4 regions of the Pandoraea sputorum genome follow, and region 4 is predicted to be linked to each of the others. Evidence: predicted binding sites of a transcription regulator. Region 4 holds the regulator's gene; each other region holds the start of a gene.
The links. The regulator LexA, encoded in region 4, represses DNA repair genes until DNA is damaged. The targets are predictions, from matches to a motif close to ACTGTATNNNNATACAGT.
Positions count from the first base shown of each region.

Region 1: a site for LexA is predicted at 1,417-1,434, ahead of NA29_RS01645 (ATP-dependent helicase). Genes of this name have one in related genera too.
Region 2: a site for LexA is predicted at 1,957-1,974, ahead of recA (recombinase RecA). Genes of this name have one in related genera too.
Region 3: a site for LexA is predicted at 1,550-1,567, ahead of NA29_RS15750 (PA0069 family radical SAM protein). Genes of this name have one in related genera too.

Region 1 covers NZ_CP010431.2:369,889-373,332, reverse strand. The annotation lists gene NA29_RS01645 (ATP-dependent helicase) at 1-1,364, opposite strand, end outside; gene NA29_RS01640 (DUF72 domain-containing protein) at 1,533-2,474, shown strand; gene NA29_RS01635 (voltage-gated chloride channel family protein) at 2,471-3,444, opposite strand, start outside.
Region 2 covers NZ_CP010431.2:4,918,044-4,921,487, reverse strand. The annotation lists gene NA29_RS21725 (sensor histidine kinase) at 1-1,124, opposite strand, end outside; gene NA29_RS21720 (response regulator transcription factor) at 1,138-1,827, opposite strand; gene recA (recombinase RecA) at 2,030-3,094, shown strand; gene recX (recombination regulator RecX) at 3,199-3,444, shown strand, end outside.
Region 3 covers NZ_CP010431.2:3,569,482-3,572,925, forward strand. The annotation lists gene NA29_RS15735 (META and DUF4377 domain-containing protein) at 1-12, shown strand, start outside; gene NA29_RS15740 (TM2 domain-containing protein) at 22-471, shown strand; gene NA29_RS15745 (Rossmann-like and DUF2520 domain-containing protein) at 481-1,416, shown strand; gene NA29_RS15750 (PA0069 family radical SAM protein) at 1,635-2,813, shown strand; gene NA29_RS15755 (Lrp/AsnC ligand binding domain-containing protein) at 2,823-3,311, opposite strand; gene NA29_RS15760 (D-amino acid dehydrogenase) at 3,416-3,444, shown strand, end outside.
Region 4 covers NZ_CP010431.2:3,107,800-3,111,243, reverse strand. The annotation lists gene NA29_RS13680 (enoyl-CoA hydratase/isomerase family protein) at 1-351, shown strand, start outside; gene NA29_RS13675 (hypothetical protein) at 481-903, opposite strand; gene lexA (transcriptional repressor LexA) at 1,109-1,762, opposite strand; gene NA29_RS13665 (copper-binding protein) at 1,938-2,288, opposite strand; gene NA29_RS13660 (efflux RND transporter permease subunit) at 2,285-3,444, opposite strand, start outside.

The DNA of each region.
Region 1 (3,444 bases), 2.7 Mb from region 4:
GCATCGAGCAAGCGCGTGGCGCTCACCGGCCCGATGCCGGGGATCAACTGCGCAACGCGAAAACCCGACAACCGGCTGGCCGGGTTATGCGCCCATCGCAAGATCGACAGCATGTCCTTCACGTGGGCCGCTTCGAGAAACTTCAACCCACCGAACTTCACGAAGGGAATATTGCGACGCGTGAGTTCCAGCTCCAGCGCCGCGCTGTGACTCCCCGTGCGAAACAGCACCGCCTGTTGCGTGAGTCGCGTGCCGGTCTCACGTTGCGCCAGCACCTGATCCGCGACCCAACGCGCCTGCCCCGATTCGTCGCTCACGTTGACAAGTTGCGGCAACCGGTCCGATAGCCGGTCCGTCCACAACGCCTTCGCGTAGCGCTCGTTCGACTCGGCGATCACCGCATTGGACGCATCGAGAATCGGCTGCGTCGACCGATAATTGCGCTCCAGCGTCACCACGTGCGCCGGCTCGGCAAACTGACCCGGGAAATCGAGAATGTTGCGGATCGTCGCCGCGCGAAACGCGTAGATCGACTGCGCATCGTCGCCCACGACCGTCAAGCCACGCCCGTCCGGTTTCATCGAGAGAAGAATCTGCGCCTGCAAGCGGTTGGTGTCCTGATACTCGTCGACGAGTACATGATCGAAGCGGGCGTCAAGCTCACGAGCCAGTTCCGGCGCACCCATCGTCTCAGCCCAATACAGCAGCAGGTCGTCGTAATCAAGCACATGCTGCGCTTGTTTCGCGTCGACATAACCGCCGAAAAGCTGCTTGAGTTGCGCTTCCCATTGCGCACACCACGGGAAGTGCCTGGCGAGCACTTCGGCGAGCGGTGCCTGACTGTTCACCACGCGCGAGTAGATCGACAGACACGTGCCTTTGAGCGGGAAACGCGACTGCGTCGCGGAAAAACCCAGATCGTGCCGCACCAGCCCGAGCAGATCCTCGGCGTCGCTGCGGTCATGAATGGTGAACGCTTCCGACAGCCCGATACGTGGGGCGAAATCGCGCAGCAACCGTGCGCCAATCGCGTGAAACGTACCGGCCCACGGCAGCGACGGCGGTTGTGTCGACGACAGCCCCAGTACCTTCTGCAACACGGCCCCCACGCGACGCTCCATTTCGCCAGCGGCACGACGCGAGAACGTAAGCAGCAGGATTCGATTGGGATCGGCACCACGCACGATCAGATTCGCGACCCGGTGCGCGAGCGTACTCGTCTTGCCCGACCCCGCCCCGGCAATCACGAGCAACGGCCCGCCAGGCGCACCATCGTCGTCCACACCGAAGTCGACGGCTTCACGCTGACGGTCGTTGAGTTCGGCCCAAGGATCGCGGGCGGCGGCGGACGGCTGTTCTGACATGCGAATCGGTGGATGAACGGCAGGCAATCGGGTTTAGGTACGCTCAAAGAGTACTGTATATTTATACATTATAGCGATGGGTTTTGTGCCCATCGAGCCTCTTGTGAAATTCGGACGAATCCTCGCTGTCACCTGCGTCGACAGCCCACCACCCCGCCTACGGCTCTTATGACAATCCGCACCGGCACGTCGTCCTGGACCGACCCCACGCTCATCGCGTGCGGACGGTTCTACCCACCGGGCGTCGATACACCGGCCGCGCGCCTGCGCCACTACGCGTCCAGGTTTGATCTCGTCGAGGTCGACAGCAGCTATTACCGGCTGCCCGACGCCGATATTGCCTGGCGATGGACGCAGCGCACGCCCCCCACCTTTCGCTTTCACATCAAGGCGTTTCGCGCCTTTACCGGGCACAACACCCCCCTCGCCGCGTTGCCGTCCGATATCGCTCAGGCGTTACCGTCACGTGAAGCGCAGCACCGCCGCGCGCCGCCGGAAAGCGCACAAATTGCCGCCACCGACATACCTGTCGAGTTGCGCGACGAGTTGTGGCGACGTTATCTCGAAGCCGTCGAGCCGTTGCGCCAAAGCGGGCAACTGACGGCCATCCACTTTCAGTTCTCGCCAAGGGTGCAAAACGACCGCGCCGGACGCGCCCTCGTTTTCGAGACCGCGCGACGGCTCGACGGGGAGCGCCATGCCATCGAATTTCGTCACCGTAGCTGGTTCGATACGCCATCGCGCGAGGCGGCCACGCTCGCCATGCTGCGCGAGACGGGCGCAGCACACACCATCGTCGACAGTCCCTGCGGATTCGACAACACCGTGCCCGCCGTATGGGCCACGACGCGCGACGACCTGTGCGTCGTTCGTCTGCACGGACGCAATGCCGCCGCGTGGAACCGGCGGGGCGTCACGGCCTCGTCGGGTCGCTTCGTCTACGAGTACAGCGCGAGTGAGCTGATCGATATTTCGGCGCGCGTCGAACGGATCGCCGCGCTCGCCGACGACACGCATGTGCTCTTCAACACCAATCACGAAGATCAAGGGATGAAAAACGCGTCTGCGTTTGAACGTGCCCTCGCCGATCTGGCTCGCCTGCGTGCTTAAGGGCGATGGGCGTTGTCCGACGATGACGAATTCGCCCTGAGCGTCTTGCGCCACGCGGGAAGATCCGCGAGCCGCGTGCCTTCAGGCACTTCACCATGTTTGCTGTGGCCCACACGCTGTGCGCGATAGATGCCCGTGTGTCCGGAACACAGATACGCAAGCACGCAAGCTATCGCCGCGTAGCCTCCGATCTGCGGACCGAAAATCTCGATCGCCATCAACGTCGACGCAATGGGCGTATTCGCCGCCCCAGCGAATACCGCAACGAATCCGATGCCCGCCAGCACTGCCGCTGGCAGCATCAGCACATGGGACAGCGCATTGCCCATCGTCGCGCCGATGTAGAACAGCGGCGTCACCTCGCCGCCCTTGAATCCCGTTCCGAGCGTGATCACCGTGAAGATTGCCTTGCCGAGAAAGTCGTACCACGGCAGCGACGTATGGAATGCGTCGACGATGGTCGGGATACCGAGGCCGAGGTACTGCGGCGTGCCGAGCATCGTGGCCGCCACGGCCACCAGCACACCGCCCGCGAAGGGACGCAGCGGCGCGTAAGCGATGCGCCGCTTCATGAAGGCGGACGTGGCATGCGTCGCCTGTGCAAACGCCATGCCGACCAAGCCGCAAAGCACGCCTGCCGCCGCAGCACTGAAGGCACCGGCGAGCGTGATCGACGGCGCGAATGCCGTCGGTGCAATCGTGTAGACGGTGTGTTGCACGCCCCACGCGCGGGTCACCGCGTCGCCCACGAGGGCGGCTACGAGGCACGGGAGCAAGGCGTCGTAACGCAATCGACCGATGGCAAGCACTTCGAGACCGAACACCGCGCCCGCGAGCGGCGTACCGAACACCGACGCGAACCCCGCGGCGATCCCCGACATCAGCAGCACACGGCGTTGCTCGCCCGACAAACGGAAGACGTGCGTCAACTGATCGGCAAGCGCGCCGCCCATTTGCACGGCCGTGCCTT
Region 2 (3,444 bases), 1.8 Mb from region 4:
AGCGGCGTGAAGGCGGCGGCGTCGTTGGCACTGTTCTCGGCGCGCGCGAGTGCTAGCAACTGGTTGACGAGACGCGCGGCCTGTTCGGAGCTCATCGCGATTTGCGATAGCGAGCGGCGCAGTTCGTCGGGAGACGTCTGACGTAACGCCAGTTCAGCTTGCATGCGAAGGCCCGCGAGCGGTGTCTTGAGCTGGTGTGCAGCGTCTGCAATGAAGCGTTGCTGGAGTTTCATGTTCTGCTCGAGGCGTCCGAGCAGATCGTTCAGCGAATTGACGAGGGGCGCGATTTCCGGCGGTGCTTGTCGCGCTTCAAGGGGCGAAAGATCATCGGGACGCCGTGCCCGAATGTGCTCCTGCAGCGCATGCAGCGGCGCGAGGCCGCGCGACAAACCGAACCAGACGAGTACGATGGCCAGCGGCAGAATCACGAACTGCGGCAGGATCACGCCCTTGATGATTTCGTTGGCCAACTGACTGCGCTTGTCGAGCGTCTCCGCGACCTGTACGAGCGCCATGCTGCCCGGTGGCTGCATGCGCGGCAGATCGACATAAGTGAATGCAACGCGAATGTCGTTGCCGCCCACGGTTTCGTCGCGAAACTGGACCACACCGGGTTGCGGGCGGTCGTCTTCATGCGGCAGCGGCAGTTCTGCCGTGCCGCCCACGAGTTCGCCCTTCGCGCCGAGCACCTGATAGTAGATGTTGTCGGTCGCGTCGGCGCGCAACAGATCGCGTGCGGGCATAGGCAGCGTAAGTGTGACCTGGCCGCGATCCGCGTGAACCTGCTGGGCGAGAACGTAAGTATTGGTCTCCAGCGCACGGTCGAACGGGCCGTCGGCAATCGATTTTGCGACCAGGTACGTCACCGCAATGCTCATCGGCCAGAGCAGCAGCAACGGCGCGAGCATCCAGTCGAGGATCTCGCCGAAGAGCGAGCGCGGCGGCGGCTCGGCCTCGCGCTCCAGTGGCGCGCCGAAGCCCGGACGTACGAAGGGATCGGCGTAAGGGTCGAAGGGATCGGCGGCGTCCACCGACGGGGGGCGCGGGTCGTCCGGATCGGCGTGAGACGCGTTGTCCGACGACGCAGGCGTGGCGCGGTGGGGGTGACGAAAGCTCAAACGCATCGGACGAGCCCGATCATGCCGCGTTGGCGGGGGCCGCTGCCGGCTTCTCCAGACAATATCCCAGCCCGCGGATCGTGGCGATGCGTACGCCGCTCGGCTCGATCTTCTTACGCAGCCGGTGCATGTACACCTCGATGGCGTTGTTGCTCACCTCTTCGCCCCATCCGCAAAGATGGTCGACGAGCTGTTCCTTGGAGACGAGCCGTCCCGTGCGCAGCAGCAGCACTTCGAGCAATTCGAGCTCGCGCGCGGACAGATCGAGCATCTGCTCGTTGATATAGGCGGTGCGACCGACCTGATCGAAGCTCAGTGGCCCGTGACGGATCACCGTCGAGCCGCCACCTGCACCGCGCCGCGTCAACGCCCGCACGCGCGCTTCGAGTTCGGCGAGGGCAAACGGCTTGGCCATATAGTCGTCGGCGCCGAGATCGAGGCCCTTCACGCGGGCGTCGACGCTGTCGGACGCGGTCAGAATCAGAACAGGCAAGTGGGAATTGCGGGCGCGCAGGCGGCGCAGGACTTCGTGACCGGGAAGGCGGGGCAGACCGAGGTCGAGAATCAGCAGGTCGAATGTCTGGGCGGACAGCGCGGAATCGGCTTCGAGCCCCGTTTTGACGTGATCGACGGCGTAGCCCCCCTGACGCAGCGAGCGGGTCAGGGCGTCGGCCAGAATGCTGTCATCCTCTGCGATGAGAATTCGCATGGGCGTGATAGGCTTGTGTAGGCACCAATGCCTGACGGCACGGGTGTGTCTCCTGTGATGTTGCGGCGCGTGGTTCGCGGCTTTTTTTGTCGTTTCGGCGCTTTCGGACAACAGGCACTTGCAAAGAGCACTGGTTTTTTATACAGTACCGGCAGTCACGCCTCACTCGAGCCGTCTCGCTCATCATATCAAAGGACGATTCATGGAAGAAAGCAAGAAAGGGTCTGCCAATCTGTCGGCCGAGAAAGGCAAGGCGCTCGCCGCCGCCCTCGCGCAGATCGAGAAGCAATTCGGCAAGGGCTCGATCATGCGTCTCGGCGACGGCGAGGTCGAAGCGGACATCCAGGTCGTCTCCACGGGCTCGCTGGGTCTGGACATCGCGCTGGGCGTCGGCGGCCTGCCGCGCGGCCGTGTGATCGAAATTTACGGCCCGGAATCGTCGGGTAAGACTACGCTCACGCTGCAAGTCGTGGCGGAAATGCAGAAGATCGGCGGCACCTGCGCGTTCATCGATGCAGAGCATGCCCTCGACGTCGGTTACGCCAACAAGCTGGGCGTCTCGGTGCCGGAACTGCTGATCTCGCAGCCGGACACGGGCGAACAGGCGCTGGAGATCGCCGATGCACTGGTGCGCTCGGGCTCGATCGATCTCATCATCATCGACTCGGTTGCGGCACTGGTGCCGAAGGCTGAAATCGAAGGCGAGATGGGCGATTCGCTGCCGGGTCTTCAGGCACGTCTGATGTCGCAGGCGCTGCGTAAGCTGACCGGCACCATCAAGCGCACGAATTGCACGGTGATCTTCATCAACCAGATTCGTATGAAGATCGGCGTCATGTTCGGCAACCCGGAAACGACGACCGGCGGTAACGCACTGAAGTTCTACTCGTCGGTGCGTCTGGACATCCGCCGTATCGGTTCGATCAAGAAGGGCGACGAGGTGGTCGGTAACGAAACCCGCGTCAAGGTCGTCAAGAACAAGGTGTCGCCGCCGTTCCGCGAAGCGATTTTCGACATTCTCTACGGTCAGGGTATCTCGCGCGAAGGCGAAATCATCGATCTGGGTGTCAACGCGAAGATCGTCGAGAAGGCCGGTGCCTGGTACAGCTACAACGGCGAGAAGATCGGTCAGGGCAAGGACAACGCGCGGGAATTCCTGCGCGAAAATCCGGAAATCGCCCACGAGATCGAGAACAAGGTCCGTGCATCGCTGGGTGTGACGGCGATCAACGAAACCGGTGAGATCGAAGAAGACGACGAGGCCTGATCGTTTGATTGGCGCCTGAGTTGTTGGAACGGCAGCGCGAGGCCCTACGGCGTCGCGCTGCCGTTTTGCATTCTTGCTGCGCATAGCAGCGCTACGATGAACTCATGATCAATCGACGTCCTCCCCGTGATCCGAATGCGCCGCCGCCCCCGCCGGGCGACGAGGCCGTCGCGGTCAAGCGGTCTCGCAAACCGACGCTGAGTCTGAAAGGACGGGCGCTGTCCTATCTGGCACGTCGTGAATACAGTCGGGCGGAACTGCGTCGCAAGCTCACGCCTTACGCGGATGCCGAGGACCCCGAAGCACTCGAGCGCGTGCTCGACGCGCTTGAGCAGGAACGATGGCTGTCG
Region 3 (3,444 bases), 460 kb from region 4:
CCTGCTCGATAACCATTTCAAATGAACGCAGTCGCTTATAAATCCAAGACCCTGACCGCCGGTCTCGCGATGCTGTTCGGCACGCTTGGCCTGCATCGCTTCTATCTGTATGGCATGCGCGACCGCTTCGGCTGGGCCCACATTGTGGGCTCGGCGTGCGGGGTGGCGGGCTGGGGACTTCTGGTCACGAGCGAACTGCATTCCCTCGCCGGTTGGATACTCACGATTCTGGGTGCCATTTCGCTGTTTTCGGCGTTTCTCACGGCGATTGTCTACGGCTTGCGTCCCGACGAGCGCTGGAACGCGCAGTTCAACACCCACGTCTCGAATAAGTCGAAGTCGGGCTGGATCGCGGTCATCATCGTCAGCGTGTCGCTGTTTGTGGGCGCCATGCTGATGATGGTCGGTTTGGCCGTCGCATTTCAGACCTACTTTGAAATCCACGACACACCGAATCGCCTGTCGCAGTAAAAACCGATCGTGACGCCCACTCCCACCGCCCCTTCCCATCGTCCGACGCTGGGCTTCATCGGCGCCGGGCGTGTGGCTCGTGCGCTCGCGCAGGCCGCGACCCGCGCCGGATACGAAGTGACGATCGTTGCTAGCCGGAGTGTCGAAAGTTCGAGGCGCATTGCGACGGCCTTGCCCAATTGCGAGGCCATCGCCATTGAACGTTCGGAGGACATGAGCGACGTCTTTTCGCGAGCCGATCTGGTCTTCCTGACGGTGCCTGACGACGCAATAGCGACTTGTGCTACGTACCTCACGCCGCGAACAGGCCAGGCGCTGGTCCATTGCAGCGGCGCATCCGAGGTTGGGTTGCTCACGCCCGCGACACGTCACGGCGGGCAAATTGGCGGCTTCCATCCACTTTTTCTTTTCGCAGGACTCGACGACGACGCGACCCGCATGCAAGGGTGCGCCATCACCATCGAGGCAGAAGCGCCGCTGAACGACATCCTTCAGCGTCTCACGAGCGATATTGGCTGCCACCCCTTGTCGATTCCGGCGGGCGAACGCATGCGATACCACGCGGGGGCCAACTACGCAGCCAGCTTTCTGCTCTGCCTGCTCGACGAGGCGACTCACCTCTGGAAGTCCATCGGCATGCCCGAGGGCGCTGCGCAAGATGCAATGTGGCCGCTGGTCATGGGCACGCTCAACGCAGCGCGCGAACGCGGGCTCCCCGGTGCGCTTGCCGGACCGGTGTCGCGCGGCGACGCCAATATCGTTGCCCGCCACGTCGAAGCGCTCGCAGCCATGGGGGGCAATCACGCGACGCTTTACTCGCTGCTGACCCTGCGCGCCATTCATCTGGCCCGTCAGCGTTCGAACCCGGACAATGCCTCCCTCGACGACATTGCGCGAGCGATCGCGCCCTTCATCCCTCCGGTCACGCCCGGAAGTCACGGATAGATTCAGCCACGCCTCGTAAAAGGCCCACCCTATCGCCGCGCCCCGGATCGCCAGCGCCGCCGCGCCGACGAGTGCCAGCGGGATGGCGCTCACCCCGCTCCCCTCATTCTTCATATCTCTCCTCCACCCTGATACTGTATAAAAACACAGTATAATGACAAGCATTCCCTGCGGCCGTCCGATGGCCGTGACAGGGACAGCTATTCAGGAGATGAGTCATGGCATCCTCATTCGCGCCGCCCCCGTCGCGCAAGGGCCGAGGCGCCACAGCCAATCTCGAATCGCGCTTTTCAGCGTTTCGTCGCGAGATCGATGAGACCCGTCATGAATCGGACGCTGCCCAAGAATGCGAAGTCAAATTCGTGACACAGGTCGCACTGGAAAATGCGCGAACGATCATCTCGCGCAACACCTCGGCGGACATTCCCTTCGACCGCTCGATCAATCCCTACCGTGGATGTGAGCACGGCTGCACCTATTGCTTCGCGCGCCCCACGCACGCCTACCTGGGACTCTCTCCAGGTCTGGACTTCGAGACACGTTTGTACGCGAAACACAATGCGGCAGAGCGTCTCGACGCCGAATTGCGCAAGCGCGGTTACCAACCTGCACTACTTGCGCTGGGCGCAAACACGGATCCTTATCAGCCAATCGAGCGGGAATACGGGATCACACGCAGTGTCCTGGAAGTGCTGGAGCGTTTTGGGCACCCCGTCGGCATCACCACCAAGTCGGCGCTCGTCACGCGCGATATCGACATTCTTTCGCGCATGGCCGCGCGCGGTCTGGCCCGGGTCTTCATTTCGGTGGGAACGCTCGATGCGGATATCGCCCGCAAGATGGAACCGCGAGCGAATACGCCGTCGCGACGCATCGACGCCATACGCAAGCTCACGGACGCGGGCATTCCGACAGGCGTCATCGTCGCGCCGATCGTGCCTGCGCTGACCGATTTCGATATCGAGCGAGTGTTGACGACCGCAGCCGAGGCTGGCGCAACGTACGCCGCGTACGTGATGTTGCGACTCCCCAGAGAAGTGCATGACGTCTTCGTTGAATGGCTGGAGGCCAATTACCCGTTGCGGGCTCGCCACGTCATGAGTCTGATCGAGCAGGTGCGTGACGGAAAGCACAACAGCTCAGAGTTCGGTACACGGATGAAAGGCACCGGGTTACACGCCGAATTGATTCGGCAGCGCTTTCACCTGGCCGCCCGCAAGTTGGGACTCAATCAGGCCAGGCCCCCATTGAGAAACGATCAGTTCTGCGTCCCGGAATTGCCGCCACAGGCCAGTGATAGGAACGGGCCCAATAGCGGTCACCACGCGCGTCCCGACCGGCAAACCGCGAACAGCGGACCGGCGACTGCGGCAGATCCGCAGATGCATCTTTTTTAGGCAACGCGCTCACTCGTCGACATGAACAGTGAGCGTTTCCTTGATTTCCTCCATGACGACGTAGCTTTTCGACTGCACGGCGCCGGGCAGTTGAAGAAGAATGTCGCCCAGCAATTTCCGGTATTCAGACATCTCGCGGATGCGTGCCTTGATCAGATAGTCGAAATCCCCCGAAATCAGGTGGCATTCCATGACCTCCGGAATACGCAGCACCTCCCTGCGGAACTGGTCGAACATGTTGCCCGACTTGTGGTCGAGCGTGATTTCGACGAACACCAGCAGTGCCGCGCCCAGCGCAGCCGGATTGACGCGGGCGAAGTAGCCCATGATCACGCCGTCCCGCTCCATGCGTTTCACGCGCTCGATGCACGGCGTGATGGACAGACCGACCTGCTCCGATAGGTCCTTCATCGACATCCGACCGTCCTGTTGGAGCAACGTCAGGATGCGTCGATCGAGCCGATCCAGTGTCCGGACGGATTGCTGCTGAACTCTCATGATTTTTTCCTGAATTCAGGCCATATACATTAACTAAACCTACGATTCCGAGAATAGCATGCGAATTATTACTGCATAACTATGGTTTTACAGGAGTCAACGCAATGAAGGTCATCGTTCTCGGCAGCGGCGT
Region 4 (3,444 bases):
GAAGCGCGTTGTGAATACTCGGGCTGGGCAGAGGAGACGGAAGACCTGCTGCGCACCAAGCGGTCGCCGCTGATGACATGCGTGGCGCTTGAGCAGGTGCGTCGTGCCCGCAAGTTGTCTCTCGCGGACGAACTGCGTGAAGAGTGGTTAATGATGCGCAGCGTCTTCAACCTCGACGGCCGCACCGGTGCCGAAGGCGTCGAGGGTATTCGCGCGATGGTGATCGACAAAGACCACAAGCCGCGCTGGCAGCACGCGAACATCGAAGCCGTGAAGCCGGAAGACGTTGCGCGCTTCTTCGATGGTGAGCGTCACAGTGCCGATAATCCGCTGCTTGCGCTGGGGCAGTGACTCACGGCGAGCGCCTTGCAAGGCAAGTGAGCCTGTATGCCGGTCGTAGCGAATAAGCCGCAGGAACCAGCACGCTCTGCTAGTTTCAGCCCGTCTTCGCGCAATGCGTTGACGGGCCAGCACAAAACATCAAACCGCCGCCTGGCAGAAATGTTCGCCAACGGCCTGATCGAGTTTGCGGCAGATGTCGGCAAACGTGCCGACCATCACGATGTGCGATCTGTCTCGATAGACGCGCACATCGTGACCCTCCTGCGTGTCATGCGCGTCACGACGTGCCTGTTGTTCCCGAACGTTGCGCGACGCTTTCACAGCTTTTCCTGCGGGGCAGCCCCGGCGGGTCGCCGAAGCGACGGCGGCTGCAATCGTGCGCGGCAGCGTGGTCGTGCGAGTGCGGGTGGGCACGGTGTAGGAGCGGGCGATGGCGGGTGCCGAAGCGAACGGTCCAGAGAGCGCCGAGAGACCGTATACCGCGGAGAGTCGCGTCTGCGATGACACGCGAACGTGCGATTGACCGAGAGACGTACGCAGCAAACCAAAGAGTCGAGCCATGATGCGATCCTTCTTTCAAAGCGGGTCGGAGGGACGTGTCTTGCTGCGAACGGCGTTCATGTCACAAATCGCAGGCGCAGCAGGGCACGGGCGCCGGACCCAGCCCGGCGCAATCAAATGCAAATCTTCAGGGGTCGGGGCAAGTCGCTGTGTCGCGCTACCCCGGTTCGCGATGGGCGACCGTCAGCGGCCGCTCATAGATCGTTCATAGATCATTGTTGCGGATCAGACCGACTGCAATCCCTTCCAGCGCGAAATCACCGCTCCCTTCATCGACATTGATGTTCTCGAAGTCGGGGTTCTCGGCAATCAGTTCTACGCCGCCCTTCACGCGGTGAAAACGTTTGACGGTCACGTCGTCGCCAATACGTGCCACGACAATCTGACCTTCGCGCGCGTCGGCAGCTTTCTGCACGGCAAGCAAATCGCCGTCGAGAATGCCTGCATCGCGCATCGACATTCCTCGCACCTTCAGCAGGTAATCGGGCTGACGCGCAAACATGTTCGGATCGCACTGGAAGTTGCGTTCGATATGTTCCTGCGCCAGGATCGGGCTGCCTGCAGCGACACGGCCGACGAGCGGCAGCGACAACTGCATGAGGCCCATGTGCGGCAGCGTGAACTGATGCGTGCCGCCCGCGTCGTCCAGACGCTTGAGACGAATGCCACGCGATTGACCTGCGGCAAGCTCGATGACACCTTTGCGCGCCAGTGCCCGTAGGTGCTCCTCGGCGGCATTGGCGGAGGAGAAGCCCAGTTCTGCGGCAATCTCCGCGCGCGTCGGCGGAAAGCCGGTGCGCTCGATCGCTTGCTGAACCAGTTCGTAGACCTGCTGTTGACGGGCGGTAAGTTTGATCATGGCATCACTGTATGGAAGCACAGGTGGCTGTATTTTTGTACAGTGTTTGCAAAAACGCAAGGGAAAACTTCATGTACTGCGTGAAGTTTCCGCCACATGTCCCCGCCGTCGCGGGCCGGACGACCGGCTTTCCGTCACGGGAAGCCTGTCGCCCGGCGCAGTACAACGGTCGCGCTTACTTATCCATACGAACGATCGTCAGCGTTCCGCCCATGTTCTCCACGCGTACCCGGACCTTGTCGCCCGCGTGCACGCTTTTTGCCATGGCAACGTCCTTCGCCTTGTAGGCCATCGTCATGGCAGGCATGGCGATGTTGCTCATCGCGCCGTGGGCGAGCATGACCATGCCGGTCGAGGTGTCGACGCTTTTGACCGTCGCGTCAGTCAGTGCCGCGTTAGCGTCGACGTCAGCGGCGGGCTTGCCCGACATCGCCATATTGTTCATGTCTCCGGCCGCGAACGCCGACGATGCCGCAATACCCGAGGCAGCCAAAAGAACGCCGGAAACGATAAGGACTTGCTTCATTGTTTTTCTCCAAAAGAAGTGGATGGCACATCGGTGCCGTGTGAAACAACAGCGGGGACAACCGCAGATGCGTGGGCATTCGGCAGATCCACCGGATCGACCGACACCGAGCGCTTGAGACGCCGCCGCTGCAACAGCAGCCAGGCGGCGGGAATGACGAACATCGAAAGTAGGGGCGCGGTAACCATGCCGCCGACCATCGGCGCGGCGATACGCTGCATGACTTCCGAGCCTGCGCCGTGACCGATCATGATCGGGATGAGGCCAGCAAGAATCACCGCGACCGTCATCGCTTTGGGCCGCACGCGCAGTACGGCGCCTTCACGAATCGCGTCGACGATCAGCGCTTCGTCGAGCGTCTCGCCGTCGGCCAATCGCCTTTCCAGCGCGCCACGCAGATACAGCAGCATCACGACGCCGAACTCCGCCGCCACACCCGCCAGCGCGATGAAGCCTACCGAAGTCGCCACTGACACGGCGTGACCCAGGCCCCAAATCAGCCAGAAGCCCCCAACGAGTGCGAAGGGGATCGTCGACATCAGCATCAGCGCATCGACCGCCGAGTTGAATGTCAGGAAGAGCAGCACGAAGATCACGGCGAGTGTGATCGGAATCACCGTGCGCAACTTTGCCGCTGCGCGTTCGAGGTACTCGAACTGCCCTGACCACGCAATCGAATACCCTGCCGGGACGACGACTTTGTCGGCCACAAGACGTTGCATGCCAGTCACGACCGTTTGCAAGTCGGTGTCGCGGATATCGATGTAGACGTAGCCGGATAGACGAGCGTTTTCGCTCCGGATCATTGGTGGTCCGTCTTCGACGTGGAGCGTGGCGACGTCTCCAAGGCGAATCTGAGACCCGCGATCCGTCACGATCGGCAGGTCACGAAGTGCCTGCACCGAGTCGCGGAAGTCGCGTGGATAGCGCAGGCTGATCGGGAAGCGTTCGCGTCCGGCAATGACTTCGCCCACGTTGTCGCCGCCGACCGCCGACGAGACAACCGCCTGAATGTCGGCAATCGCCAGCCCATAGCGTGCCGCGGCAAGCCGGTCGATGTCGACGTCGACATACCTTCCGCCGTTCAGTCGCTCTGCGAGTGCCGACGTCACGCCCGGTGCATGCTTCACGGTCGCCTCGATCTGTGATGCGATCT